Regions from separate parts of the Microbacterium sp. JZ101 genome, predicted to be linked through region 3. Evidence: predicted binding sites of a transcription regulator. Region 3 holds the regulator's gene; each other region holds the start of a gene.
The links. The regulator HspR, encoded in region 3, represses chaperone genes until heat shock. The targets are predictions, from matches to a motif close to AAGTTGAGTCNNNNNGACTCAACTT.
Positions count from the first base shown of each region.

Region 1: the regulator HspR is predicted to act here: its motif matches at 3,175-3,199, upstream of M1D56_RS16430 (Hsp20/alpha crystallin family protein).
Region 2: the regulator HspR is predicted to act here: its motif matches at 5,633-5,657, upstream of M1D56_RS11015 (ATP-dependent Clp protease ATP-binding subunit).

Region 1 covers NZ_CP096400.1:3,571,276-3,580,700, forward strand. Annotated here, with positions in the region: gene M1D56_RS16415 (LacI family DNA-binding transcriptional regulator) at 1-193, opposite strand, end outside; gene galT (galactose-1-phosphate uridylyltransferase) at 283-1,428, shown strand; gene galK (galactokinase) at 1,425-2,621, shown strand; gene M1D56_RS16430 (Hsp20/alpha crystallin family protein) at 2,694-3,131, opposite strand; gene M1D56_RS16435 (DUF7059 domain-containing protein) at 3,313-4,836, shown strand; gene M1D56_RS16440 (CCA tRNA nucleotidyltransferase) at 4,995-6,422, shown strand; gene M1D56_RS16445 (glycosyltransferase) at 6,528-7,712, shown strand; gene M1D56_RS16450 (glycosyltransferase) at 7,717-8,934, shown strand; gene M1D56_RS16455 (hypothetical protein) at 8,936-9,088, opposite strand; gene M1D56_RS00005 (GlxA family transcriptional regulator) at 9,173-9,425, shown strand, end outside.
Region 2 covers NZ_CP096400.1:2,364,751-2,374,175, reverse strand. Annotated here, with positions in the region: gene M1D56_RS11055 (SAF domain-containing protein) at 1-289, shown strand, start outside; gene M1D56_RS11050 (AAA family ATPase) at 286-1,584, shown strand; gene M1D56_RS11045 (sensor histidine kinase) at 1,594-3,087, shown strand; gene M1D56_RS11040 (WhiB family transcriptional regulator) at 3,196-3,444, opposite strand; gene M1D56_RS11035 (histidine kinase) at 3,667-4,062, shown strand; gene M1D56_RS11030 (EI24 domain-containing protein) at 4,038-4,793, opposite strand; gene M1D56_RS11025 (helix-turn-helix domain-containing protein) at 4,828-5,037, opposite strand; gene M1D56_RS11020 (DUF2975 domain-containing protein) at 5,038-5,523, opposite strand; gene M1D56_RS11015 (ATP-dependent Clp protease ATP-binding subunit) at 5,704-8,229, shown strand; gene M1D56_RS11010 (3-deoxy-7-phosphoheptulonate synthase) at 8,453-9,425, shown strand, end outside.
Region 3 covers NZ_CP096400.1:238,903-248,327, forward strand. Annotated here, with positions in the region: gene M1D56_RS01070 (MFS transporter) at 1-3, opposite strand, end outside; gene dnaK (molecular chaperone DnaK) at 313-2,172, shown strand; gene M1D56_RS01080 (nucleotide exchange factor GrpE) at 2,172-2,792, shown strand; partial or broken gene M1D56_RS01085 (DnaJ C-terminal domain-containing protein) at 2,870-3,852, shown strand; gene M1D56_RS01090 (heat shock protein transcriptional repressor HspR) at 3,898-4,335, shown strand; gene M1D56_RS01095 (flavin reductase family protein) at 4,358-4,936, opposite strand; gene M1D56_RS01100 (methionine synthase) at 4,923-5,963, opposite strand; gene M1D56_RS01105 (DUF1852 domain-containing protein) at 5,981-6,973, opposite strand; gene M1D56_RS01110 (LysR family transcriptional regulator) at 7,094-8,035, shown strand; gene M1D56_RS01115 (TetR/AcrR family transcriptional regulator) at 7,978-8,607, opposite strand; gene M1D56_RS01120 (APC family permease) at 8,719-9,425, shown strand, end outside.

The sequences.
Region 1 (9,425 bases), 250 kb from region 3:
CGATCGTGCGGGTGCGCCCGGTCCGCAGGGCGCGCGCGGTGCGGTTCGGCCGATAGCCGAGCTGAGCCATGGCCGCCTCGACCCGCGCGCGGGTCGTCGGGTCGACGCGAGGAGATCCGTTGGCGACGCGCGAGACGGTCTGGCCCGAGACCCCGGCGAGTCGGGCGACGTCGGCGGCCGACACCTGCGCCATGGGGTCTCCCTTCTCCTGCGACCCACTTTGCACTACCATCCATGTTGACGTCAACACGCGCGGCATCGCGCAGGAACGGAGGAGCCATGGTGGCACCGGGGACGACGCTGGGCGCCGGCGTGGTCAAGCGCGTCGCGCGTCTCGCCGACGGGCGCGAGCTCATCTACTACGACGACCCGGGCACGACGCTGCCCGAGGAGCGGCGCATCGACGAGCGCGAGCTCGGTCCGCGGCCCGAGACGGCGACGATGCGTCGCGACGTGCTCACGGGCGATTGGATCTCGGTCGCCGCCGCGCGCCAGAACCGGGCGTTCCTGCCGCCGGCCGAGCTCGACCCGCTCGCCCCGCAGACGCCGACGAACCCGTCGGAGGTGCCGAGCCTCTACGACGTCGCGGTCTTCGAGAACAAGTCGCCGTCGTTCGGCCCGGCACTCGACGTCGCCACGGGGGACGCGCCCGCCGCCGTCGACCCGCCGCTCGGCCTCGACGACCTCGACGCGCCGGGGCTCGGCCGCAGCCGCACGTCGGTCGGCCGCTGCGAGGTCGTGTGCTTCAGCCCCGAGCGCGAGGGCTCCTTCGGCACGCAGACGGAGACCCGCGCTCGGACCGTCATCGAGGCATGGGCAGACCGCACCGCCGCGCTCTCGGCCCTGCCGGGCATCCGCCAGGTCTTCCCGTTCGAGAACCGGGGCGAGCAGATCGGCGTGACGCTGCACCATCCCCACGGCCAGATCTACGCGTACCCCTACATCACGCCGCGCACGAAGCTCCTGCTGCAGGCCATCGAGCGCGAGGGCGCTGATCTGTTCGAGAGGATCATCACCTTCGAGCAGCAGGGCCCCCGCGTCGTGCTCGAGGCCGAGCACTGGATCGCGTACGTGCCGTTCGCCGCGCGATGGCCCGTCGAGGTGCACCTCGCGCCACGGCGCCACGCTCCCGACTTCGCCGCTCTCACGGACGCCGAGCGCGACGAGCTCGCCTCGGTGTACCTGCGTCTGCTGCGGGGCGTGGACCGTCTCTACGACACCCCCACGCCGTACATCGCGGCGTGGCATCAGGCGCCCGTGGATGTCGGGAGGGACACGGCGCGGCTGCACCTGCAGCTCACCTCGCCGCGTCGCGCGGCCGACAAGCTCAAGTACCTCGCCGGATCGGAGGCCGCCATGGGAGCGTGGATCGGGGATGTCCCGCCCGAGCAGACCGCAGAGCGACTGCGCGAGGCGGTGGGGGCATGACCGCGCAGCACGAGGCGATCGAGCTGCTCCGCTCGCTCACCGGCGGAGAGCCGGTGGGCGTCTGGTCGGCGCCGGGGCGCGCCAACCTCATCGGGGAGCACACCGACTACAACGAGGGCTTCGTGCTCCCGTTCGCGATCGAGCACCGCACGTATGCCGCGGTCGGCATGCGAGGCGACCGCATTCTCCGGGTCGTCTCGACCCTCGACCGGGTCCCGTTCGAGCTGTCGATCGACGCGCTCGCGGCCACCTTCGACGGCGCAGCGGGTCACGCCGTGCAGAGCGGATCGGTGCCCGAGTGGGCCGCCTATCCCCTCGGCGTCGCCTGGGCCGCCCTCGCGGCGACCGGGCGCAGCGCATCCGACGTCGGCGGCCTCGACATCGCCCTCGCATCGGACGTGCCGGTCGGCGCGGGACTGTCCTCGTCGGCGGCGATCGAGGGGGCGACGGCGTCGGCGCTCAGCGATCTGTGGGAGCTCGGGCTCGACGGCCTCTCGATCGCGAAGATCGGGCGGACGGCGGAGAACGAGGCGGTCGGCGCGCCGACGGGCATCATGGACCAGGTGTCGTCGACGCTCGGCCGGCCCGACGCCGCGACCTTCCTCGACTGCCGGACCCTCGCGACGGAGTCCGTCGACCTCGGCTTCGCCCGGGAGGGGCTCGCCCTGCTGGTCATCGACACCCAGGTCACGCACGCGCACTCGACGGGCGGCTATCGCGAGCGCCGGGCCTCGTGCGAGAAGGGCGCGGCCGACATGGGCGTGCCCTCGCTGCGCGACCTGTCGGTCGACGACCTCGCGCGCGCCGAGGAGACGCTCGACGAGGTGACCTTCCGCCGGGTGCGGCACATCGTGACGGAGAACCAGCGTGTGCTGGACACCGTCGCCACGCTGCGCTCGGCCGGGCCGCGGGCCATCGGCGACCTCCTCGTCGCGTCGCACGCGTCGATGCGGGACGACTTCGAGATCTCGGTCCCCGAGCTCGACACCGCCGTCGAGGCCGCGCTCGCGGCGGGTGCGATCGGCGCGCGCATGACCGGCGGCGGCTTCGGCGGCGCGGCGATCGCGCTCGTGGACGCCGATCGGGTCGACGTCGTCGCCGAGGCGGCCCGTGCGGCCTTCGCGGAACGCGGCTTCCGGGCGCCGCACACCTTCACGGTGACGCCGTCGGAGGGCGCGCGTCGCGACGCATAGCCAGCGCACAGGGAGAGGGGCAGATGCGATCGCATCTGCCCCTCTCCCTCTGCGCGCGGATGATCCGGGGGATCAGGAGGTGAGCTCGGGGGCCGTCAGCGTCTGGCTGCTGTCGCCCGAGCGCTGCACCTCGATCTTGCGCGGCTTCGCCTTCTCGCTGATCGGGATGAGCACGCTCATCACGCCGTTCTCGTAGGTCGCCGTGATGCGCTCGGTATCGATGCCCTGGCCGAGGTTCAGCTGACGCATGTACGCGCCCGTCGGCCGCTCGCGCGTGATCCACTTCACGCCCTCTTCGCTGCGGCCCGTCCGCTGCGCGCGGATGGTCAGGAGCTGGCCGTCGACATCGATGTCGACGCTTCCGGGATCGATGCCGGGAAGGTCGGCGCTCAGCACGTAGTGGTCTCCGTCGCGGTAGAGATCCATCGGCATGAGGCGGGGGCCCTGGCGGTCGAAGAGCTGCTCGGCCACCCGGTCGAACTCACGGAACGGATCGAAGAACATCGCCATCGTGATCGTCCTCCTCTGTTCGCTCGGCGCTGTTCGCAACATCACCTTGAGTCGCATCGACTCATGTTTCAAATTAGCACTCTCAGGGGGAGAGTGCTAAAAGTGCGCTGTGAGCTCCCTTCGAGCTCGCTCGGAGCGGCGCGGGGAAGCGGATGACACGAGCGCGCGGTTGAATGGTCGGGTGACCCCGCGCCCCGATCCCGCCCTGTGCCGCGACCTCGCCGCCGACCTCTCGGCCGCGCGGTTCCGATCCGAGGCGCTGCGCGCGATGTGGGGAGTCGAGGCCGATGACGCGATCGGGCGCGGGCTCCGCGCCCCCGCCCTCCGGGCCATCCGCGAGCGCGACGACGCGCTCGCCGTCCTCGCGCGGCTGCTCGTCTTCGGCGTCGGGCAGCCGCTCGCCGCGGTCGACGCCGCGCTCCCCCGGGTCGGCGCCAGCGGGCTCGTCGCACTCGGACTCGCCGCGGTCGACGCCGACGTGGTCGCGCCGCTCGCGGTCATCCGCCCCCAGTCCTTCCACGACGACCGCGGTCCGGGCGAGTGGCTGCTCGCGAGCGACCTCGACGAGATCGCCCTGGGCGGGGGCGCGCTCGCGGAGGATCACGTGCTCGGCGCGGGCGGAGCATCCCTCACGCTGGCCGGTCTGCAGCTTCCGACTCCCGTGCGGACCGTCCTCGACCTCGGCACGGGGTGCGGCATCCAGGCCCTGCGCGCCCGTCGCTTCGCCGACCGGGTCGTCGCGACGGACATCTCCCGGCGCGCCCTCCGCTTCGCGGCGCTGAACGCGGCGCTCGCGGGCGCGACGGGCATCGACACGCGGGCCGGGTCGCTGTTCGACCCTGTCGCCGGCGAGGTGTTCGACCGCATCGTGTCGAATCCGCCGTTCGTCATCACGCCGCGGGTCACGGGCGTGCCCGAGTACGAGTACCGCGACGGAGGGCTCGTCGGCGACGCGCTCGTGCAGCAGGTCGTCGCGGGCGTCGGCCGCCACCTCGCTCCGGGCGGAACCGCGCAGTTCCTCGCGAACTGGGAGACGAAGGACGGCGTGCCCGGGCTCGACCGCATGCGCGCGTGGGTCGAGGCGTCCGACGTCGCTCTCGAGGCGTGGGTGATCGAGCGCGAGGAGCTCGACCCGATCGCCTACGCCGAGATGTGGATCCGCGACGGCGGCACGACCCCTGGCAGCCCCGCGCACGACCGACTCCTCGACGCCTGGCTCGACGACTTCTCGGAGCGAGGCGTCACGGCGATCGGCTTCGGCTACGTGCTCCTGAGGAGGGCGGATGGCGCGCCGCGGCTCGCGCGCTATGAGCGCGTCACGCAGGCGATCCCGTCGGAGGGCGCGCTCGGGACGCATCTCGCGGCGGTGCTCGCGGCGCACGACCGCATCGCGCCCCTCGCCGACGCCGAGCTGCTCGCCCTGCACCTGCGGGCCGCGCCCGACGTCACCGAGTCGCGTCACCACCTCCCCGGCGCCGCGGACCCCAGCGTGATCGAGCTGCGTCAGGGCGGCGGCTTCGGGCGCTCCGTGCAGGCCGACCCGGCGCTCGCCGCGCTCGTCGGCGCGTGCGATGGGGAACTCGCCCTGGGTCAGATCGTCGCGGCGCTCGCGCAGCTGCTCGAGACGGACGAGGACGCGCTGTGTGCGGGGCTCCTGCCCGCCGTCCGCGAGCTCGTCCTCGACGGCTTCCTCGCCCCCGCCTGACCCCGCCCCCGGCCCCCCGGGTCCGGCCCCGGCCCCGGGCCGCCCCGCGGGACCGTGAGACTAGCGCTCGTCGTCGAGACCAGTGCACCCGCCGTAGGCCTCGACGACGGACGCTAGTCTCGGGGGCCGCCCTGCGACCGCCCGGTACCCTGGAAGCCATGCTCAACATGGCCGCCGGTCTCGCGCGCCTCGGCGACCTCGCGGCGTCGCCCGTGGTCGCGACCCTCGCGCAGGCGTTCGCCGATGCGGGCCACGACCTCGCGGTCGTCGGCGGACCCGTGCGCGACGCCCTCCTCGGGCGGACGACGAACGACCTCGACTTCACGACCGACGCGCGCCCCGACGACATCCTGCGGATCGTCACGCCGGTGTCCTCCGCGCAGTGGGACATCGGCCGGGCATTCGGCACGATCGGCGCGCGCGTGCAGGGCGAGCAGGTCGAGATCACGACCTACCGGGCCGACAGCTACGACGGCGAGACGCGCAAGCCGACCGTCGAGTTCGGCGACACCCTCGAGGCCGACCTCACGCGACGCGACTTCACCGTGAACGCGATGGCGCTGCGCGTCCCCGACGTGCGGCTCGTCGACCCGACCGGCGGCGTGGAGGACCTCGTCGCCGGCGTCCTGCGCACGCCGATCGATCCGCGGGTCAGCTTCGGAGACGACCCGCTGCGCATGCTGCGCGCCGCCCGCTTCTCCGCGCAGCTCGGCTTCGCGATCGAGGAGGGCACGCGCGCGGCGATCGCCGACCTGCGCGAGACGCTCGCGATCGTGAGCCCCGAGCGCGTCCAGGGCGAGCTGACCCGCCTTCTCCAGACCGACGACCCCGTGCGCGGGCTGCGCGTTCTCGTCGAGACGGGCCTCATCGACCAGTTCCTGCCCGAGATCCCCGCGCTGCGCCTCGAGGTCGACGAGCACCACCACCACAAGGACGTCTACGAGCACTCCCTCACCGTGCTCGCGCAGGCCATCGAGCACGAGCGCGCGCGCCATCCGGACGCCGAGCCCGATGTGAAGCTGCGCCTCGCCGCCCTCCTGCACGACATCGGCAAGCCGCGCACCCGCAAGCTCGAGCCCGGCGGAGCCGTCTCGTTCCACCACCACGACCTCGTCGGCGCGCGGATGGCGAAGAAGCGGCTGCAGGCGCTGCGCTACGACGGCGAGACGATCGGCTCGGTCTCGAAGCTCATCGAGTTGCATCTGCGCTTCTTCGGCTACGCCGAGGGCGCGTGGACGGATTCCGCCGTGCGCCGCTACGTGCGCGACGCGGGCGACGAGCTCGAGCGCCTGCACATCCTCACCCGCGCCGACGTCACGACGCGCAACCGCCGCAAGGCCGCGCGTCTCGCGCACGCGTACGACGACATCGAGGCGCGCATCGCGGCTCTCCGCGAGCAGGAGGAGCTCGACGCCATCCGGCCCGACCTCGACGGGAACGAGATCCAGCGGATCCTCGACGTGGGCCCGGGCCCGGTGGTCGGCCAGGCGTACCGGTTCCTGCTCGACCTGCGCCTGGATGAGGGCGCGCTGGGCCCCGAGGAGGCCGAGCGACGGCTGCGCGCGTGGTGGGCCGAGCAGGGCTGAGCCGCGTCGGCACGCCTCACAGTCAGCTCCAAACTGGTGCAATAGGCTCGGGAAGACTTCCCCCAGGCCGCATGGCGCCGCCACGAACTGCACTGTGAGGCATCCGTGACCACTTCCGCGTCCGACCGACTGACCATCCTGCTCGGGTGCGACACGTTCTCGCCCGACATCAACGGGGCGGCCCGGTTCGCGGAGCGCCTCGCCGCGGGTCTCGTCCAGCGCGGACACGACGTGCACGTGAGCGCGCCGAACACCGCGTGGAAGCGCACGGCGCCGCGCACCGAGGTCATCGAGGGCCAGCCGATGACCCTGCACCGGCTGCCGTCGGTGCACCTGTGGTGGCACGAGTGGCTCCGATTCGTGTGGCCGTGGCGCTCGAAGCACTACGCGCGCCAGGTCCTCGACGCCGTGAAGCCCGACGTCGTGCACATCCAGTCGCACATCGTCATCGGCCGCGGCCTCGCCCGCGAGGCGCGCAAGCGCGGCATCCCCGTGATCGCCACGAACCACGTGATGCCCGAGAACATCGTCGACTCGACGAAGCTGCCGCCGGCCCTCAACCGCCTCCTCGTCAAGCTCGCGTGGGACGACGCCAAGCGCACGTTCGACCTCACCGCGGCGGTCACGACCCCGACGCGCAAGGCCGCCGACTTCCTCGAGGCGACGATCGACATCGCCGGCGTGATCCCCATCAGCTGCGGCATCGACAAGTCGCAGTACACGGCCGACCTCTCCCCCCGCACGGAGAACCGCGTCGTGTTCGTGGGGCGCATCACGACCGAGAAGCACGTGGACGTGCTCCTCCGCGCGATCGCGCGTCTCGATCCCGCCCTCGACGTCAAGCTCGACCTCGTCGGCGACGGCGACCAGCGCCCGCTGCTCGAGCGGCTCGCCGACGAGCTGGGGATCGCCGACCGCGTGACGTTCTTCGGCCACACGACCGACGAGGTGCTGCGCGACGCGCTCACGCGCGCCTCGGTGTTCGCGATCGCCTCGATCGCCGAGCTGCAGTCGATCGCCACCATGGAGGCCATGGCGTCCGGTCTGCCGGTCGTGGCGGCCAACGCCGTCGCGCTCCCGCACCTCGTGCACGAGGGCGAGAACGGCTACCTCTTCGAGCCGGGCGACGTCGACGCGCTCGCGGCGCGGCTGACGGATGTGCTCACGGCAGCTCCCGAGGAGCGCGAGCGCATGCAGAGAGCATCCCTGCGGATGGTCGAGGCCCACGACATCACGCGCACGCTCGACACGTTCGAGGCGCTGTACCGGGGCGAAGCGCTCCCCGCCTGACGCCGTGCACATCGTCATCTTCGGCGACCAGCACGTCGAGACGCTGGGCGGGGCGCAGGTCTCGACGCGGCTGCAGCGCAGCTTCCTCGAGCGGGCGGGTCACGTCGTCACCGTCGTCGCCCCCCGGCGCTGGTCGCGCGACCCCGTGAACCGCGACGATCCCGCCTACCTCGACCTGCCGTCCGTGCCCGTCACGTGGGACCGCGAGTACTCGTTCACCTGGCCGGGCGCCTCGGCCGACGCGTTCATCGACCGCGCGCTGACCCGCCGGGTCGCACAGGGCGCGCCGCTGCCCGACCTCGTGCACGTCCAGGCCGACTTCTGGAGCGCGTTCCTGGGGCATCGCCTCGCGCGACGGCTCCGGGTTCCGGTCGTGCACACCATGCACAACCGGGTCGACGTCGGCATCGAGGCCACCGCGCCCTTCCCGGGTCTCGTCCTCCGGGCGCTCAACGCATGGCGACGACGCGCCCTCCCCGGCTCAGGACCGGGCGATGACGGATGGGCCTACCTGCGCGGCCTCGCGCGCGGTGCGTCGGCGGTGACGGCGCCGTCGCGCCACTTCGCGCGGCGGCTCGAGGAGCACGGGGTCTTCGCGCCCGTCGACGTCGTGTGGAACGGCATCGACGACGACGTCCGCGCGCGCGTGCTGCAGGCCGCCCCGATCCTCCGCGCCCCCGGGCGTCCGCGCTTCGTGTGGCTCGGGCGCATGTCGCCCGAGAAGCGGCTCCTCCCCGCACTCGAGGCCTTCGCCGACGCCGGCGTGCGCGCCGAGCTGGAGGTCATCGGCGGGGGCTTCGAGCTCGAGAAGGCGCGGCGACTCGTTGCGCAGCGGGGGCTCGGCGACCGCGTGCGGTTCGCCGGCCGGCTCCCCTACGAGCAGACTCTCGCGCGCATCGCAGCCGCCGACGCCCTCATCCAGACCTCGATCGGCTTCGAGACCCAGGGCATGACCCCGTTCGAGGCGGCGACCCTCGGCACGCCGTCGATCATCAGCGACCCCGACATCGCGGGCGAGTTCGACGGCGGCATCTGGGCGGTGCCCGCGCCCGACGACGAGCCGGGCCGGATCGCGGCGCTCGCCGCGGCCATCCGCACCGCCGCCGCCGACATCGCGGCCGGCACCGCGCCCGTCCCGACCGAGCGCGTCGCCCACGAGTTCCTGCAGTCGTCGCGCACGGCGGCGATGGTCGAGGTCTACGAGCGCGTGCTCGGCCGCTGACTCATCCCTGCACGGGGTTCACGCCGGCCGTGTGCGCACGGGTCGCGTCGGCTTCGGACCCGTCCGAGGGCGCGCCGCCGCCCGGGAGCACCGCCGCGGCGACGGCAGCTCCCGCGGCGACGACAAGGGCGGTGACGATGATGACGACGAGCATGGCAGGAACGCTACGGTTGTGCGATTCCTGCCGCGAGTGGCAGGATGGCCACAGATCGTCGCATTTCTGCCAACCGGAGCGCTCATGAAGACCGTCGCGTGCATCGTCCAGGAGGGGTTCGCCCCGTTCGAGTTCGGGCTGGCGTGCGAGGCGTTCGGCCTCGACCGCAGTGCCGACGGCGTGCCGAGCTTCGACTTCCGTCTCGTCTCCCCGACGCCCGGTCTTGTGGCATCCAACCTCGGGTTCTCAATCACGGTCGACGCCGACCTGTCCTTCGCCGACGAGGCCGATCTCGTCGTCGTCACCCCGATCCCCCGGTCGTCGTGGGGCGCGGTCG
Region 2 (9,425 bases), 1.5 Mb from region 3:
CACGACCGTCGTCGTCGAGAGCGCCGTCGACGTGCCGTCGTCGGTCGGGGAGGGCACGGCGGTCGAGCTCTGGGCGGCGCCCCTCCTCGAGCAGGGGGTCTACGACGAGCCGCGCATCCTCGTCGCGGACGCGACGGTCGCCGCCGTGCTCCGCGACGACGCCGTGATGGGCGCGGCAGGAGCGTCGATCGAGCTCGTGATCGACCGGGCGCGCGTCGCCGACGTGCTCGCGGCGGTGTCCTCGGGCGCCGCGCTCTCGGCCGTCCCGCAGTCCGGAGCCGGATCGTGAACGTCGTCGTGGCGCTCGACGAGCCGCGCGGGTCGGCTCTCGCCGAGGCCCTCGAGGACGAGGGCCTCTCGGTCATCGCGACCTGGCCGTCCGAGACGATCGCCCGCTCGCTCGGCGATCCGACGGCCGAGGCCTGGGACGTCCTGCGCTCCGCCGAGGCGCTCGTCCTGCCGGCGTCCCGCGCGGCGCTCACGCACGGCGTGGTGGGCGCCTGCGACCGGCACGGCGTCCGCATCGTGCCGCTGGGCGAACGCGCGGGCGAGGTGCGCCTCGCGCGCGCGTTCGGCCTCGCCGATCCGCTGCCCCTCGCGGCGGAGGGCTGGCGCGTGGCCGAGGCCATCCGGAGCGGATCCCTGGCGGTGCGCGCCGTCGGCGGGGAGCGCGGGCGGGTGGTGGCCGTGTGGGGCGCGCACGGCGCGCCGGGGCGGACGACGGTCGCCATCGAGCTCGCCGTCGAGACCGCGCGCACGCGCGGCCACGTCGCGCTGGTCGACGCGGACACGCACGCGCCCGCGGTCGCCATCGCCCTCGGGCTCGCCGACGAGGGGCCCGGGTTCGCGGCCGCCTGCCGTCAGGCGGAGCTCGGCGGGCTCGACGCCGCGGAGCTCACGCGCCTGAGCCTGCCCGTAGGCGGCGCTGACGGCATCGTCGACGTCCTGCCCGGGCTGAACCGGGCAGCACGGTGGCCCGAGCTGTCGGAGCGGCGCGTGGCGTCGGCTCTCGAGGCGTGCCGCGGATGGGCCGACGTCACGGTCGTCGACACGGCGGCGTCGCTCGAGTCCGACGAGGAGATCATGAGCGACCTCGACGGGCCCCGCCGCAACGCCGCGACGCTCGCGGCCCTCTCGTCGGCAGACGTCGTGGTCGCAGTCGCCGCGGCGGACCCGATCGGGATCGCGCGGTTCCTCCGCGGATACGCGGAGCTGCGCGCGATCGTCGGCGCGACCCCGGTCGTCGTCGCCGTCAACCGCCTGCGCACGGGCCCGCTCGGCATCGACGCCCGCGGCCAGGTCCGGCGCACGCTCGAGCGATTCGGCGGGGTCGACGACGTCTCGTTCCTGCCGCTCGATCCTCGCGCGGCCGACGCCGCCCTCCTCGCGGCGCGCCCCGTCGGAGAGGTCATGCCGCGCTCGGCCCTGGCTCAGGCCGTCCGCCGTCTCGTCGCGCGCGTCGACGGACGCCGCGGCGACGAGGAGGCGGCGCTCATCCCGCTCGGGCGGGAGCGGGGTCGCCGCATCGCGCGCCCGGCGCGGCGAGCGCGCGGACGCGGGGAGGACGGCGCGCGGTCGGCATAGACTCGACGCGTGTCGACCCTCAGCGATCTCGTCTCCGCCCAGGGCCGTTCGAGCGAATCGGATATCGAATGGCTGCACCGTCTCGCCGGCGACGGGCAGCTGCTCGCCGATCTGGCCTCGGCGGACATCGTCTTCTGGGTGCCCACGTCGGACGACTCCTACATCGCGGTCGCGCACACGCGCCCGGGCGGCGCCGCGACGCTCTTCTATCGCGACATCGTCGGAGGCCGCGTCCGACCGCAGTGGCAGGCGCAGGTCCGTGAGGCGTTCCAGACCGCGCAGATCGTCGACTCGTCCTCGCCCGAGTGGTTCGAGGAGACGCCCACGCGCGTGCGCGCCGTGCCGATCGCGATCCGGGAGGACGACGGCCTCCGCGCGATCGGCGTGCTCACGCGCCACACGAACCTCGGCGACGTGCGCACGCCGTCGCGCCAGCAGATCACCTTCAACGACTGCGCCGACGATCTCTTCCGGATGATCGCGACCGGCGACTTCCCCGACCTCTCGGCGCCGACCGGGCCGCGCAGGGGCGCTCCGCGCGCCGCCGACGGGCTCATCCGCCTCGACGTCGACGGCATCGTCACGTTCGCGAGCCCGAACGCCCTGTCGGCGTTCAACCGCATCGGCTTCGCGGAGGAGCTCGAGGGCGAGAACCTCGCCGACGTGACGAGCCAGATCCTGCCGGCGTCTCATGACACCGACGAGCGCCTGCCGATCCTCGTCTCGGGCCGTGCGCCATGGCGCAGCGACATCGAGGCGCGCGGCGTGACCGTGTCGCTGCGTGCGATCCCGCTCAAGGACCACGGCCACCGCACGGGCGCGATCGTCCTGTGCCGCGACGTGAGCGAGCTGCGCAGCCAGGAGCAGGAGCTCATCACGAAGGACGCGACGATCCGCGAGATCCACCACCGCGTCAAGAACAACCTGCAGACGGTCGCCTCGCTGCTGCGGATCCAGGCACGGCGCACGACCTCGGAGGAGGCGCGCGAGTCGCTGCTTCAGGCCATGCAGCGGGTCGCCGCGATCGCCGTCGTGCACGACACGCTGTCGGAGGGGCTCGCGCAGAACGTCGACTTCGACGAGGTGTTCGCGCGCGTGCTGCGCCTCGTCGCGGAGGTGGCGGCCGCGCAGAACACGGTCGCGCACACGCGCACGAAGGGCCGGTTCGGAACGCTCCCCAGCGAGTACGCGACGCCGCTCGCGCTCGCGCTCACCGAGGTCGTCACGAACGCGGTGGAGCACGGGCTCGCGGGGCGCGAGGGCGAGGTCGAGATCGTCGCCGACCGCGACGACACCCGCCTCGAGGTGCGCGTGCGCGACACCGGCAGCGGTCTGCCCGATGGCCAGGTCGGCCGCGGCCTCGGCACGCAGATCGTCCGCACGCTCATCCAGGGAGAGCTCTCCGGGACGATCGACTGGTCGACGATCGACGCGCCGGACACCGCCTTCCACGGCGGGACCGAGGTCACAATCGCGGTTCCCCTGAGGTGGATCCGCAGCTGATCCGGACATGAAGAAGCCCCGCCGAGGCGGGGCTTCTTCAGACGACGGCGCTTGCGGTCAGCTCGCGCGACGGTGCCTCAGGTCAGCTGGCGCGACGGTGCCTTCCGGTCAGCTCGCGCGACGGGCGCGAGCGGCGCGGCGCTTGAGCGCGCGGCGCTCGTCCTCGCTGAGGCCGCCCCAGACGCCCGAGTCCTGGCCGGTCTCGAGGGCGTACTGCAGGCAGATCTCGGTGACCGTGCAGCGAGCGCAGACGGACTTCGCCTTCTCGATCTGGTCGATCGCGGGGCCGGTGTTCCCGACGGGGAAGAACAGCTCGGGGTCGACGGTGAGGCAGGCGGCCTTGTCGCGCCAGTCCATAGGAATGCTCCTTGCGGGGTGGGGTTTCTCAGGGAAAGCACAGCGTGGCAAAACGGGTGGATTACGCTGGATGTGCGACGGACCTGTGCAGGTTCCGCCCCACCACGCTGTGGGAAACACACCGTTAACAATTGTCATACACGCGAGGTTCTCGGGCAAGGGTTTTTTCTGTCCGTTCCCTGATCATGCGTGCGGTGTGAGGCACGGGGAGCGAGGAGAGCCATGGCCACCAGCGCGACCGCACGGACGGCCGCCGTGCTCGTCGGACTCGAGGCGGTGGGCGTGCTCGCCCTCGCCGGCTGGCAGGTGCTCGCGCTCGGCTCGGCGGATGTCGCCTCGATGCCCAGCGCGATCGCCCTCCTCCTGCTCACGCTCGTCGGCGCCCTCGCCGTGGGCGCCTTCGCGCGCGGCATCGCACGGGGCCTGTCCTGGGGACGATCCGGCGCGATCGTCGTGCAGCTGCTCATCATCGCGGTCGCGATCGGCGCCGCGACGGGGGAGTACGCGCATGTCGCCGTCGCCGTCGGCCTCGCGGTCCCGGCCGCGATCGTGCTCGCCGTGCTGCTCTTCGCCGCCCGCGAGGCCGGGCGGGCTCAGCCCCGCGCGCTCGACGACTGAGCGGAGCGCCGCTCGAGGAGCGTGTGCGCGAGGAGCGTGCTGCCGGCGACGGCGGCCGGCATCGCGACGATCGCGCCCAGGGGCACGAGCAGGCACACGTGCGTCGCCATCCCGAATCCCGCGACCCGTGCGCGGGACTCGCGCCGCAGTGCCCGTCGCTCCTGCGCCCCGATGCCCCGCGCAGACAGCGCACGCGCCGTGAGCTCGTCGGAGAGCACCCAGCCGGAGAGCGCGGCTCCGACGACGGCGGCGAGCGGTGCGCCGACCACGGGGACGAACCCGAGCGCGACGCTCGCGACGGCGATCGCGAGCCCGCGGGCGATGAGCGACGCGCTGTCTGCGACCGATCGCCAGAGGCCGTACGCGCTCTCGGGAACGGACCCCGTGCGCGCGGCCTCGACCGAGCGCCAGACCCGGTCGTAGAAGGGCTCGCCCACGAGCAGGGTGAGGGCGGTGAACATCGTCACCGCCACCACGAGTCCGCCCGCGAGCACGGCGGCGCCGATGAGCACGCGCACGAGGATGGTCCAGATCGCGGCCCAGTCCTCCGCCCAGGGAGTGAGGTCCTCGGCGATCGCGGGAAGGAGTGCTCCGAGGGCGATGAGCGCGGCCGCCATCGCCGCGCCGACGATCGCGGCGGGGATGAGCGCGGCCGCCATCACACGCGGATCTCGCCGCCACCAGCCGAACCCCTCCAGCAGCGTGCGCACGCCCGCCCAGAACTCGCTCATGCGTCCATGAAAGCAAACGCCGTGCGCCGCGGGCTCACTCCTCGGGCTCCCAGCGAAGCAGATCGCCCGGCTGGCACTCGAGGGCCTCGCACAGCGCGTCGAGCGTGGCGAAGCGGACGGCCTTGGCGCGTCCGTTCTTGAGCACGGCGAGGTTGGTGGGAGTGATGCCGATCCGCTCGGCGAGCGCGCCGACCGACATCTTCCGGCGGGCGAGCATGACGTCGATGTCCACGATGATCGGCACTCAGATCACCTCGCCGAGCTCGTCCCGCAGGGCCTGCGCCTCGTGCTCGCGCGCGATCGCCTGCCGCAGCAGCGCCTTCATGACGACGACGAGCAGCGCCATCCCCCCGAGGACGAGCGACGCACCGCAGACGAGGCCGACGAGACCCGGGGCCGCGCTGCCCGGGGCGAGGAGGATCGCGAGCGCGAAGGCGAGCAGGGCGGCCGCCGCGATCGCCCCGATGATGACGTCGACGTAGCGGAAGGACGACTCCGAGAAGATCGAGCCGCGCCGGACCCTGGTGAGGAGCTGCCACACGCACACCCCGAAGACCTGCATCGTCGCGACGCCGAGCCCGAGGATGACGACGAAGGCGACCCGCGATGCGGTCTCCACACCCTCGAGGTCGACCCAGATCAGCGGGAGGAGGAACGCCTGCACGACGACCGAGCCGGCAAGGGCGAGGGCGATGACGACGCGCAGGATGAGGATCGTCGCTCTGCTCACGGTCGCTCCGTTCATTGAATCACAGCGGAAATCTATTGATAGTCGTTCGATTGTGCAAGTCGCTCGACAGATTCTCGCGGGCGGGAATAGCGCGCACGGGATCGCGTTGATCTTGATAGACTCCGACTCAAGTTCCATACTTGATAGGGAACGACGCAACTTTCAAGGAGATGCCGGGACATGCCCGAGAACAACTTCCCCCAGGATGGGCCGAGCTCGTTCGACGAGTTCCTCGCGCGCTATCTGCAGGGCGAGCGTGCTCGCGCGAGCCGCTCGATCGATCTCAGCCGCTTCCTCAGCTCGCGCACGCAGGAGCTCCTGCAGCGGGCGGGGCGCTACGCCCTCGGTCGCGGGCAGCTCGAGCTCGACGCGCTGCACGTCCTCCACGTGCTCGTCGGCGACCCGACCGTCGCCGACGCGATCTCGCGCGTCGGCGGAGACCCCGAGGCGATCGCACGGGAGGCTGAGGAGCGCCTTCCGCGCGAGGGTGCCTCGGCCCACGTCGACGCCGCCGCGGTGACGGCGGCCGTGCAGCGGGCGCTGTTCCACGCGTTCCAGGTGGCGCGCTCGTCTGGCTCGACCTATGTGGACCCCGAGCACCTCTTCTTCGCCCTCGTGCTCGCACAGGACACGCCCGCCGGGCAGATCCTCGCACGCTCGGGCGTGACCGCGGAGGCCCTCACCCAGGGCGCGCGCGAGAGCGTGGACCCGCAGGCCGCGCCCGAGCAGGGCGCAGGGCGGACCGCGGGCGGATCGATGCTCGAGAAGTACGGCACCGACCTCACGGCGCTCGCGCGGGACGGCGCGCTCGACCCGGTCATCGGCCGCGCCGACGAGATCGAGCAGACGATCGAGATCCTCTCGCGCCGGACGAAGAACAACCCCGTGCTCGTGGGCGAGGCCGGCGTCGGCAAGACCGCCGTCGTCGAGGGCCTCGCGTCCGCCATCGTCGCGGGAGCCGTTCCGGAGCAGCTGCGGAACCGCCGGGTCGTCGCACTCGACCTCCCCGCGATGCTCGCGGGCACGCGCTACCGCGGCGACTTCGAGGAGCGCCTGACGAAGACGATGGAGGAGGTCGCCGCGCAGAAGGGCGAGCTCATCCTCTTCATCGACGAGATCCACACCCTCGTGGGCGCCGGCGGCGGGGGAGAGGGAGCCATGGACGCGGGCAACATCCTCAAGCCGCGTCTCGCTCGCGGCGACCTGCACCTCGTCGGCGCGACGACGCTCTCCGAGTACCGCAAGATCGAGAAGGACGCCGCGCTCGAGCGCCGCTTCCAGCCCGTGCGGGTCGGCGAGCCGTCGCCCGCGGACGCGATCGCGATCCTCGAGGGGCTCCGCCCGGCGTACGAGGAGCACCACCGTGTCACCTACACCGACGACGCGCTGCGGGCGGCCGTCGAGCTGAGCGACCGCTATCTGTCCGACCGCGTGCTGCCGGACAAGGCGATCGACCTCATCGACCAGGCCGGCGCCCGGGTGCGGCTGCGTCTGGGCGCTCCCGTCGACACGCAGGAGCTCGTCGCGCGTCTCGCCGAGCTCGAGGCGGAGAAGAACGCCGCGGTGTCTGCCGAGCACTACGAGGAGGCCTCCCGCATCCGCGACGAGATCGCGACCGTGCAGGCGCGCCTCGCCGACGCCACCTCGGCCGACGGGGCCGGGCGCGCGATCGTCGACGAGCCCGAGATCGCGGCCGTCATCAGCCGCGCCACCGGGATCCCCGTGAACCGCCTCACCGAGAGCGAGCGCGAGCGTCTCGCCGGCCTCGAGGAGGAGCTGCACGCCCGCGTGATCGGCCAGGACGATGCGGTGACGGCGGTCGCCAAGGCCGTCCGCCGCAGTCGCACGGGCATGGGCGACGCCCGCCGCCCGGTCGGGTCGTTCCTCTTCCTCGGGCCGACCGGCGTCGGGAAGACCGAGCTGGCGAAGGCGCTCGCGGCGAGCCTGTTCGACGACGAGAGCGCCGTGGTGCGCTTCGACATGAGCGAGTTCGGCGAGCGGCACACCGTCTCGCGCCTCGTCGGGGCCCCTCCGGGATACGTCGGATACGACGAGGCCGGTCAGCTCACGGAGCGCGTGCGGCGCAACCCGTACTCGATCGTGCTCTTCGACGAGATCGAGAAGGCGCACCCCGACGTGTTCAACCTGCTCCTGCAGGTGCTCGACGACGGGCGGCTCACCGACGGGCAGGGGCGCACCGTCGACTTCCGCAACACGGTCGTCGTGATGACCTCGAACCTCGGCTCGGAGTTCCTGACCTCGCGCTCGGGCGCGATCGGCTTCTCGGCCGCGGGGCGCGAGTTCGACGAGAAGGATCTGCGCGATCGCGTGATGGGGCGTCTGCGCGAGTCGATGCGCCCCGAGTTCCTCAACCGCATCGACGAGATCGTGCTCTTCCGCAAGCTCGACGAGCAGCAGCTCGCGCAGATCGTGCACCTGCTGCTGGGGGCGACCCGCGCGCGGCTGGCCGCGCGCGATATCGCCCTCGAGGCGACCGATGCCGCGGTGGCGTGGCTCGCCCGCAACGGGTACGAGCCCGAGTTCGGCGCTCGGCCGCTGCGCCGTCTCATCCAGCGCGAGGTGGACGACCGCATCGCGGATCTGCTCGTGACGGGGGAGCTCGCGGACGGCGGCTCGGTCACGGTCGATGCGATCGACGACGGTCTCGTCGTCCGTGCGGAGCGGATGGCTCCGGCAGCCGCGTGAGAGATCGGAGGGCGGACGGGGCGACCCGCCCGCCCTCCGTGCACTAGAGTGGCGGCATGACAACCCGTTGGTATGCGTATGACGAGTCGGCTCCGGAGGGGCCGTCGCGGATGTAGCGTGCCGACACCTCCAGAGCCGACAGGGCAGAGCGATCGCTCTGCCCTTCGCCGTTTCGGCGGGCTCTGCGCAAGAGGGTCCGCCCCGACCAGGGACAGGACCTGCCATGGACACCATCGAGGCCGCATCCGACATCCACGTCGCCTCGTTCACGACCCTCCCGAGCCCCGCTGAGATCGCCGCAGAGCTGCCCGGCGCCGACAGCGCCCCCTTCGTCGGCGCCGCGCGCGAGGCCGTCCGCTCGGTGATGACCGGAGACGATCCCCGCCTGCTCGTCGTCGTCGGCCCGTGCTCGATCCACGACCCGGCCGCGGGGCTCGACTACGCCGCGCGGCTCGCGGAGGAGGCCCGACGCCACGACGAGGATCTCCTCGTCGTCATGCGGACCTACTTCGAGAAGCCCCGCACGACGGTCGGCTGGAAGGGCCTCATCAACGATCCGCACCTCGACGGAAGCCATGACATCGCGACCGGACTGCGTCTCGCCCGCCGCTTCCTCCGCGACGTCACGGCGCTCGGTCTGCCCTGCGCGACCGAGTTCCTCGAGCCGATCAGCCCGCAGTACATCGCCGACCTCGTCACGTGGGGAGCGATCGGCGCGCGCACGACCGAGAGTCAGATCCACCGACAGCTCGCCTCCGGCCTGTCCATGCCGATCGGGTTCAAGAACGGGATGGACGGCGGCATCCAGGTGGCGATCGATGCGGCCCGGGCGGCGGCCGCACCGCAGGCGTTCCTCGGAATCGGCGCGGACGGCCGCGCGAGTCTCGTCGCGACGACCGGCAACCCCGACACCTCGGTGATCCTGCGCGGAGGGGCGGACGGCCCGAACCACGGCCCCGAGCACGTGCAGGCCGCGGCCTCGCGCCTCGCAGCTGCCGGTCTCGCGCCGCGTCTCGTCGTCGACGCGAGCCACGGGAACAGCGGGAAGGACCACGTGCGGCAGTTCGCGGTGGCCGGCGAGATCGCCGAGCAGGTCGCCGCGGGCGGCGCGATCGCGGGTGTCATGCTCGAGAGCAATCTCGTCGCGGGCGCGCAGCCGCTGGACGTCGCCCGCGGACCCGCCGGGCTCGTCTACG
Region 3 (9,425 bases):
CATGTCGGTCACGCTAGGCCTCCTCGGTGAACGCGCGGTGGCGCGCCGTCGCGCCGCTGCCGCCCGTTCTCCCGCTGAGACTAGTGTCCGGCGTCGAGACCTGTGTTCCCGACACCGGTCTCGACGACCGGCGCTAGTCTCGGACGCCCGCTACACCGGTCTCGACGACCGGCGCTAGTCTCGAGGGTGCGGGGTGAAGTTGAGTCGGGCTGTATCAAGTTTCTTGACTTCCCCCGGCTGTCGCCGTACGCTTGAGTCAGCGCGACTCAAGATCGCGCGCAGACTTCAGGCAGCGACAGAAGGAGAAGCAACATGGCACGTGCTGTGGGTATCGACCTCGGGACGACCAACTCGGTCGTCTCGGTCCTCGAGGGCGGCGAGCCGAAGGTCATCGCCAACGCCGAGGGCTTCCGCACGACCCCGTCGGTCGTCGCGTTCACCAAGGACGGCGAGGTGCTCGTCGGCGAGACCGCGAAGCGCCAGGCCGTCACCAACGTCGACCGCACGCTCGCGTCGGTCAAGCGCCACATGGGCACCGACTGGACGTTCAAGGTGGACGACAAGTCGTACACGCCGCAGGAGATCTCGGCGCGCATCCTCCAGAAGCTGAAGCGCGACGCCGAGCAGTACCTGGGCGACACGGTGACCGACGCCGTCATCACCGTGCCCGCGTACTTCAACGACGCCGAGCGCCAGGCCACGAAGGAGGCCGGCGAGATCGCGGGCCTCAACGTCCTGCGCATCATCAACGAGCCCACGGCCGCCGCCCTCGCGTACGGCCTCGACAAGGGCAAGGAGGACGAGCTCATCCTCGTCTTCGACCTCGGCGGCGGAACCTTCGACGTCTCGCTGCTCGAGGTGGGCAAGGACGACGACTTCTCGACCATCCAGGTGCGTGCCACGGCGGGCGACAACCGCCTCGGCGGCGACGACTGGGACCAGCGCCTCGTCGACTACCTCATCAAGCAGTTCAAGGACTCCACGGGCGTCGACGTCTCGAACGACAAGATCGCCCTGCAGCGCCTCAAGGAGGCCGCGGAGCAGGCGAAGAAGGAGCTCTCGAGCTCGACGTCGACGAGCGTCAACCTGCCGTACCTGTCGCTCACGGAGAACGGCCCCGTGTCGCTGTCCGAGACGATCTCGCGCGCGAAGTTCGAGGACCTCACGAAGGACCTCCTCGAGCGCACGAAGAAGCCGTTCCAGGACGTCATCCGCGAGGCGGGCATCAAGGTCTCCGACATCGCGCACGTCGTGCTCGTCGGCGGCTCGACCCGCATGCCCGCGGTCAGCGAGCTCGTGAAGAGCGAGACGAGCCAGGAGCCCAACAAGGGCGTCAACCCGGACGAGGTCGTCGCCGTCGGCGCCGCCATCCAGGCGGGCGTGCTGAAGGGCGAGCGCAAGGACGTCCTCCTCATCGACGTCACCCCGCTGAGCCTCGGCATCGAGACCAAGGGCGGCGTCATGACCAAGCTCATCGAGCGCAACACGGCCATCCCGACCAAGCGCAGCGAGACCTTCACGACCGCAGACGACAACCAGCCGTCGGTGGCCATCCAGGTCTTCCAGGGCGAGCGCGAGTTCACCCGCGACAACAAGCCGCTCGGCACCTTCGAGCTCACCGGCATCGCGCCGGCGCCCCGCGGCGTGCCGCAGGTCGAGGTCACGTTCGACATCGACGCGAACGGCATCGTGCACGTGTCCGCCAAGGACAAGGGCACGGGCAAGGAGCAGTCGATGACCATCACGGGCGGCTCGTCGCTCTCGAAGGAGGACATCGAGCGGATGGTCCGCGACGCCGAGGAGCACGCGGCCGAGGACAAGAAGCGCCGCGAGGCCGCGGATGTCCGCAACCAGGCCGAGACGCTCGCGTACTCGATCGAGAAGCTCATCTCGGAGAACGACGACAAGCTCCCCGCCGACGTGAAGGACTCGGTCAAGGCCGACGTCGACGCGCTCAAGACCGCGCTCGCGGGCGAGGACGACGACGCCGTGAAGGCCGCGTTCGAGAAGCTCAACGAGAGCCAGACCAAGCTCGGCGAGGCGATCTACCAGCAGGCTCAGGCCGCGCAGGAGCAGGCGCCGCAGGACGCCCCGGCCGGCGAGCAGAGCTCGGCGGATGAGGACGTCATCGACGCCGAGGTCGTGGACGACGAGGACGAGAAGAAGAGCTGATGACGGACAAGGACTTCGAGGAGCCCCAGGGCGAGCAGCCCGACGGCGACGAGGTCCAGCCGGACGCCGAGGGGTCGGAAGCCGCCGCTTCCGACCCCGCGGCGCAGCCGGCTGAGACCGCGGAGGAGCGCGACGGCCTGACGGTCGACGACATCCTCGGCGCCGAGCAGACCGACGAGGCGGCGGAGGCGGAGAAGAGCGACTACGAGACGCAGCTCCTGCACGACCTCAAGCGCCTCCAGGCGGAGTACGCGAACTACCGTCGCCGCACCGAGGAGCAGCGCGAGATCGAGATCTCCCGCGCCAGGGGCGAGGCCGTGAAGGGCCTCCTCCCCGTGCTCGACGACCTCGACCGGGCCGAGAAGCACGGCGACCTCGCCGAGGGCAGCCCGTTCTCGGCCGTCGCTGCCAAGGTGCGCGGCGTCGCCGAGCGCCTGGGCGTCGTCGCGTTCGGCGCGACTGGCGAGACGTTCGACCCGCAGCGTCACGAGGCGATCTTCCAGCAGCCGGTCCCCGGCACGACGGAGAGCACGATCCTCGAGGTCGTCGAGGTCGGCTACCTGCTGGGCGACGTCGAGCTGCGCCCCGCCAAGGTCGTCGTCGCCGTCCCGGCGGAATGACTCCCGGTCGGCCCCGCTGCGGCGGGGCCGACCGCTTTCCGGATCACGCGTAGAGCATTCGCAAGAAGAAGGTGCAGATGGCCAGTCAGGACTGGTTCGACAAGGACTTCTACAAGATCCTCGGCGTCGACAAGAACGTGAGCGACGCGGATCTGAAGAAGACCTACCGCAAGCTCGCGCGCAGGTACCACCCCGACTCGAACCCGGGCGACGCGGCTGCGGAGTCGCGGTTCAAGGAGATCAGCGAGGCGTACTCGGTGCTCTCCGACCCCGAGCAGCGCAAGGAGTACGACGAGCTGCGCGCGATGGGCTCGGGTGCGCGGTTCACCGCGCCCGGCGGCGCCGGCGGCGGGTTCGACGACGTCTTCAGCCGGTTCACGCAGCAGCGCACGGCGTCCCCGGGCGACTTCGACGACATCTTCTCGATGTTCTCCGGCGGGGGCGGAGGCTTCGGCTCCGGCCGCTTCGGGCAGTCGACGGGCGGGTACCGCGGCTTCGGCGGCCCCCAGCGCGGCGCCGACGTGCGTGTGCGCGCACGACGATCGACTTCACGACGGCCGCCAAGGGCGAGACCATCACGCTCCAGGGCGAGGACGGCAAGCCGTTCAAGGTCAAGATCCCCGCGGGCGTCGCGGATGGCCAGAAGATCCGCCTGCGCGGGCGCGGGCGTCCCTCGCCGGACGGAGGCGAGAGCGGCGACATCGTCGTCGAGGTCGCCGTCCGATCGCACCCCGTCTTCACGCGCGACGGCCTGAACGTCCGCGTGACCGTTCCGATCACGTTCACCGAGGCGGTGTTCGGCGCGACCATCGAGGTTCCGACGCTCGGTGGCGACCCCGTGAAGCTGCGCGTCGCCCCCGGCACGCCCTCCGGCCGCGTGCTCCGCGTCAAGGGACGCGGCATCGCGTCCAGCAAGGGCACGGGCGATCTCCTCGCCGAGGTGCAGGTGGCTGTGCCGTCGCATCTCGACGACGCCGCGCGCGAGGCGCTTCTCGCCTACCGCGAGGCCGAGCCGAAGGAGAACCCCCGCGCTGAGATGATGGCGAAGGCGAAGCAGTAGCCCGCTGCCGCCATCCGCCCCCGACACCTTCAGGAGGTGAGCACCATGCCGATCCCGGTCGACCCGGCCGACATCGACCCCGATGCGCCGATCTTCCCCATCGCGGCGGCTGCCGAGCTCGCCGCCATGCACCCGCAGACCCTGCGGCAGTACGACCGCATGGGCCTCGTCGTCCCCGGGCGCACGCGCGGCGGATCGCGGCGCTACTCGCTGCGCGACATCGAGCAGCTGCGCGAGGTCGCGCGGCTGTCGTCCGAGGGTGTGCGCCTCGCCGTCATCGAGCGCATCCTGCACATGGAGAACGAGGTGCAGGAGCTGCGCGGCCGTGTCCGCGAGCTCGAGCGCGAGCTGCGCGCCGAGCGCGAGCAGCGTCCGGGCGCGCGCGTGTTCGCGACGAGCGCGAACGGCGCGGTCGTGACGCTGCGTGCGGGCACCCGCGTGCGCCGTCAGACCGACGTCGTGCTCTGGCGTCCCGCCGACTGACGCCCGCAGGCGCGCGCGGCCGTCAGGGCTCGATGCGCGAGTGCTCGCCGAGGCGGTGCCACGTGCGGTTGTGATAGACCAGCGCGTCGCCGGCGTCGCCCGGGTGGATGTCGCGCTCGATGTGCGACTGCAGTGCGTGGGCCGCGACGACCGTCGACGTGCCCGCATCCATCCGGTCGATGACCGCGCAGCGCACCCACGCGCGCACGCCCTCGTACACGGGCTCGCCCGTGGCGAGGCGCGTCCACGGGTGCTCCTGGGCGAAGCGGTCGACTCCGCTCGCGGCGCCGAGCTTCGCCACCTCCAGATCGTGAGCGTCGAGGAAGTGCACGACGACGGTCTCGGCGCGCGAGAGAACGTCCGACGCCGACGACAGCGCCGAGATCGAGAACACCAGGAGCGGGGGCTCGGCGCTCACCGACGCGACCGAGGTCGCCGTTAGGGCGACGGGCCCGTCGCCGGCATCCGCCGTGATGACGGTGACGCCGCCGGGGTGCCCCCGGAAGAGGGCCTTGAAGTCGTCGGGCGACAGCGACGGCGCGAAGCCGTGACGCGGGGTCTCGGCGGGTGCGTCGGCGGGCGACGCCTCAGACGCGCGCATCGGCCAGCTCCTCGCGCAGGATGGCCGCGCCCGCGCTGAGCGCGCTGAGCTTGCGCAGCGCGACCTCCCGGGGGAACGGCGCCATGCCGCAGTTCGTGCTGGGCACGAGCTTGTCCGCGTCGACGTAGGCGAGCGCACGGCGGAGGGTGTCGGCGACCTCCTCGGGGGTCTCGACCGTCTCATCCGCGACGTCGATCGCGCCGAGCATGACCTTCTTGCCGCGGACGAGCTCGACGAGCTCGAGCGGGACGCGGGAGTGGTGGCACTCGAGCGAGACGATGTCGACGGCCGACCGCTGCAGAAGCGGGAACGACTCCTCGTAGTGGCGCCACTGCGAGCCGAGTGTCGCTTTCCAGTCGGTGTTCGCCTTGATCCCGTAGCCGTAGCAGATGTGCACGGCGGTCTCGGCGCGCAGCCCCTCGCACGCGCGCTCGAGGGCGGCGACGCCCCAGTCCTTGACCTCGTCGAGGAAGACGTTGAAGGCGGGCTCGTCGAACTGGATGATGTCGACGCCCGCGGCCTCGAGCTCCCTGGCCTCCTGGTTGAGGATGGTCGCGAACTCCCACGCCAGCTTCTCGCGGCTGCGGTAGTGGGCGTCGTAGAGCGTGTCGACCATCGTCATCGGGCCCGGCAGCGTCCACTTGATCGGGCGGTCGGTGCTCGAACGGAGGAACGCCGCGTCGTCGACGAAGACGGGGCGCTCGCGGTGCACCGCGCCGACGACCGTCGGAACGCTCGCGTCGTAGCGGTCGCGGATGCGCACGGTCCTGCGCTGTGCGAAGTCGACGCCGTCGAGGTGCTCGATGAACGTCGTCACGAAGTGCTGGCGCGTCTGCTCCCCGTCGCCGATGATGTCGATGCCGCGGCGCGTCTGCTCCTGGACGGCGATGCGCATCGCGTCCTGCTTGCCCTCGGTCAGCGCGGTGCCCTCGAGCTTCCAGGGGGACCAGAGCGTCTCCGGCTCGGCGAGCCACGACGGCTTGGGAAGGCTGCCGACGATCGAGGTCGGCAGGAGCGCAGGGGTCATGGATGGTCCTCCGGGGGTCATGCGACGAGAACGGGGTCGCCGGCGGTCCACTGCTCCAGCAGCTCGCGGTTCGGCTCGATGAAGTGCTCCTGCGCGTACTTCCCCTGCGTGACAGCGAGCTGGCTGCGCTCCTCGCGGTCGTAGGAGATCTGCGTCCGCGAGAAGTCCTGCGCGCCCAGGCTCGGGCGGTAGACGGCGGCGGCGGCCGAGTTCGCGTTGTAGATCTCGGGGCGGTAGATCTTCTGGAATGTCTCCATCGTGCTGATCGTGCTGATGAGCTGCAGGTTCGAGTAGTCGTTCAGCAGGTCGCCGCGGAAGTAGAACGCGAGCGGCGCGACGCTTCCGCGCGGCATGAAGTAGCGCACGCGGAGCCCCATCTTCCCGAAGTACTCGTCGGTCAGGGAGTGCTCGTCCTGCTGGTACTCGACGCCGAGGACGGGGTGGCTGTTGCCGGTCTGGTGGTAGGTCTTGCTCGTCGAGACGCTGATGCAGATGACGGGCGCCTGCGGGAAGCGCTGCCGGTAGACATCCGAGTCGAGGAAGTGCTGGAAGAGCCTGCCATGCAGGACGCCGAAGTCGCGGGGGAGCGCGGGCGCGCCCGTGCCATCCTTCGCCGAGGGCAGGACGACGCTGAAGTCGTAGTCGCGGATGTAGGACGAGAAGTTGTTGCCGACGATCCCGTGGTGGCGGGCGCCCGTGTGCCGGTCGATGATCCGCGTGTCGAGGACCTCGAGCAGCGGGAACGGCTGAGCCTCGCCATCCGCCGACGTGCGCAGCTGCACGGAGACGATCTCGAGTTCGAGGGTGTAGCGGTCGCGAGTCGGGTTGTCCCAGTGCGCGAGGTCGTTGAACCGCCGGTCGATCATCGTCAGGGTGCTGCGGAGGTTCTCCTGACGGCGCTCGCCGCGCGCGAGGTTGGCGAAGTTGGTCGTGATCCGGGAGCTCTCCGACGGCGTGTAGTCCTCGTCGAAGGGGGTGGTCGTGATGCTGAACTCGAATGCGCTCGCCATGGGCCAATCCAGGGGTGATGAGGGTCGGGTCGATCCTCGGACGTCGGAGCCTCCATCGTGCCGGGATCCGGGCGATATCGGGTAAGAAGACGACGCTATCCCTCCATATAGTCTGTGGCTATGGCACAGGGAACGAGCGGTCTCACGCTGCAGCAGCTCCGCTACTTCATCGAGGTCGCCGCCGAGGGCTCGATCTCGGGTGCCGCCGACCTGCTCTACGTCGCGCAGCCGACCATGTCGGCGGCGATGAAGGAGCTCGAGGCGCGCGTGGGGCGCACGCTCCTGGTCCGCTCCGCACGCGGCGTGACGCTCACCCTCGACGGGGCGGAGTTCCTCGGCTATGCGCGACAGGTCGTCGAGCAGGTGGAGCTCCTCGAGCAGCGCTACCTCGACCGGCCCCCGTCGCGGCGTCTGCTCGGGGTCTCGGCGCAGCACTACTCGTTCGCGGTCGACGCGTTCGTGCGGATGGTCCAGGCGAGCGGGGCGGCCGAGTACGAGTTCTCCCTGCGGGAGACCCGGACGGGCGACATCATCGAGGATGTCCGCACGCTCCGCAGCGAGATCGGCATCCTCTACCGGAACGACTTCAACCGGAAGGTGATCGACAAGCTGCTGCGGGACTCGGGGCTCGCGTTCCATCCGCTGTTCCTCGCCGAGCCGCACATCTTCATCTCGCGGCGCAACCCACTCGCCTCCCGGAAGCGCGCGACCCTCGGCGACCTCGAGGATCTGCCGCGACTCACCTTCGACCAGGGTGCGGACAACTCCTTCTACTTCGCCGAGGAGATCCTCTCCACCATGTCGAGCAGGCGCGAGATCCGGGTCTCCGACCGGGCGACGATCTTCAACCTCATGATCGGCCTCGGCGGCTACACGATCTCGACCGGCATCATCAGCGACGAGCTCGATCCGGAGATCGTCGCCATCCCCCTCGACGTCGATGAGCGCATCGAGATCGGGTGGATCGACCACGCCGCGATCCCGCTGACGGAGCAGGCGCAGCGCTACCTCGACGAGGTGCGCGCGGTCGTCGCCGGGTTCGGCGTGGAGGTGCTGGGATAGCGCGTCCCTGATGCAGCAGCAAGACGCCAGAGGGCGCTGACGGACGCGTCCACCTGGTCGCGCGTGATCGCGCCGCCGACGTACTGGAGCACGAGACCGTCCAGTGCTGCGAAGACGGCGCGTGCGAGGGCGTCGTCGTCGGCTGTCGCGGCGCTGCCGAACATGCTCCGCGAGACTCCCGCCGTGTAGCGGTCGTACATGTCGATGATCTGCGAACGGACTTCGGCGTCCCGACTCGCTTCGAGAATCATCTCGAACTGATAGACGTGCAGGTCCCGACGCTGGTCGAGGGTGGACCACAGCGCGGCCTTGTAGTCACTCTCCGAGTCAAGGAATCCGTCGAGGTGGGAGTCGCGCATTGCGGTCGCGGCCGACCACTCGAGGGCGGCGTTGGCCAACGCGGACAGCGACCCGAAGTGGTGGGCGACCAGCGAGTTGTTGACACCCGCCTCCTGCGCGACCTTTCGGAAGGTCATGCCATGCAGGCCGTGTCGCGCGACCACGCGAACGGCGGCCTCGATGAGCGCCTCGCGGCCGGTGCCGTACTTGATGCGTTGAGGTTCATCGGCCATGTTCGCACCCTATCTCCCGATGAAGTGACGGCGAATCTAAGCAAACGCTTGACTTTAAATTGAGCAGATGCTGGAATTGCTCGCACTACCCGACGTTCAAAGGAGAACGCCATGGCAACCGCTCGAACGGATGCGACCGCCGGACCGACGACGGCGCTGAAGCGCAACAGTCTCGGCGTGGTGGGCATCGCCTTCTTCGTCATCGCCGCCGCTGCCCCGATGGCTGCCTTCGTCGGCGCGTCTCCTGTCGTCTTCTCCCTCGTCGGCCCTGGTGCACCTGCGGTGTACGTGATCGTCGCCGGAGTGATCGCGATCTTCGCGATCGGATATCTGAAGATGAGCCGGCACATCACGAACGCGGGCGGCTTCGTGGCGTACATCGCTCGCGGGCTGGGATCGAGGACGGCCACCGGCGCGGCGGGGATCGTCGTCGTGACCTACCTCGCCCTTCAGATCGGCCTGGTGGCTCAGTTCGGCGTGTTCGCACAGCAGCTGGCTGCCGAGGCGGGGCTCGACCTCCCTGTGTGGGTCTGGGTCATGCTCGCCATCGTCATCACCACCATCCTCGTCATGCGCGGCGTCGACCTGAACATGCGCGTGCTCGGCGTGATCATCGCGCTCGAGGTCGTGGTCGTCGCCATGCTCGTCGTCGGCATCCTCGTCGCTTTCCCGGGCCAGGACCCCTCGCTGGTGAGCTTCAGCCCCGCGGTTCTCGCGAACCCGGGCGTCGGCGTCGCCGGCCTCTTCGTCTTCACATGCTTCACGACCTTCGAGGCGACGACGGTGTTCGCCGAGGAAGCCCGCAACCCTCGCCGCAC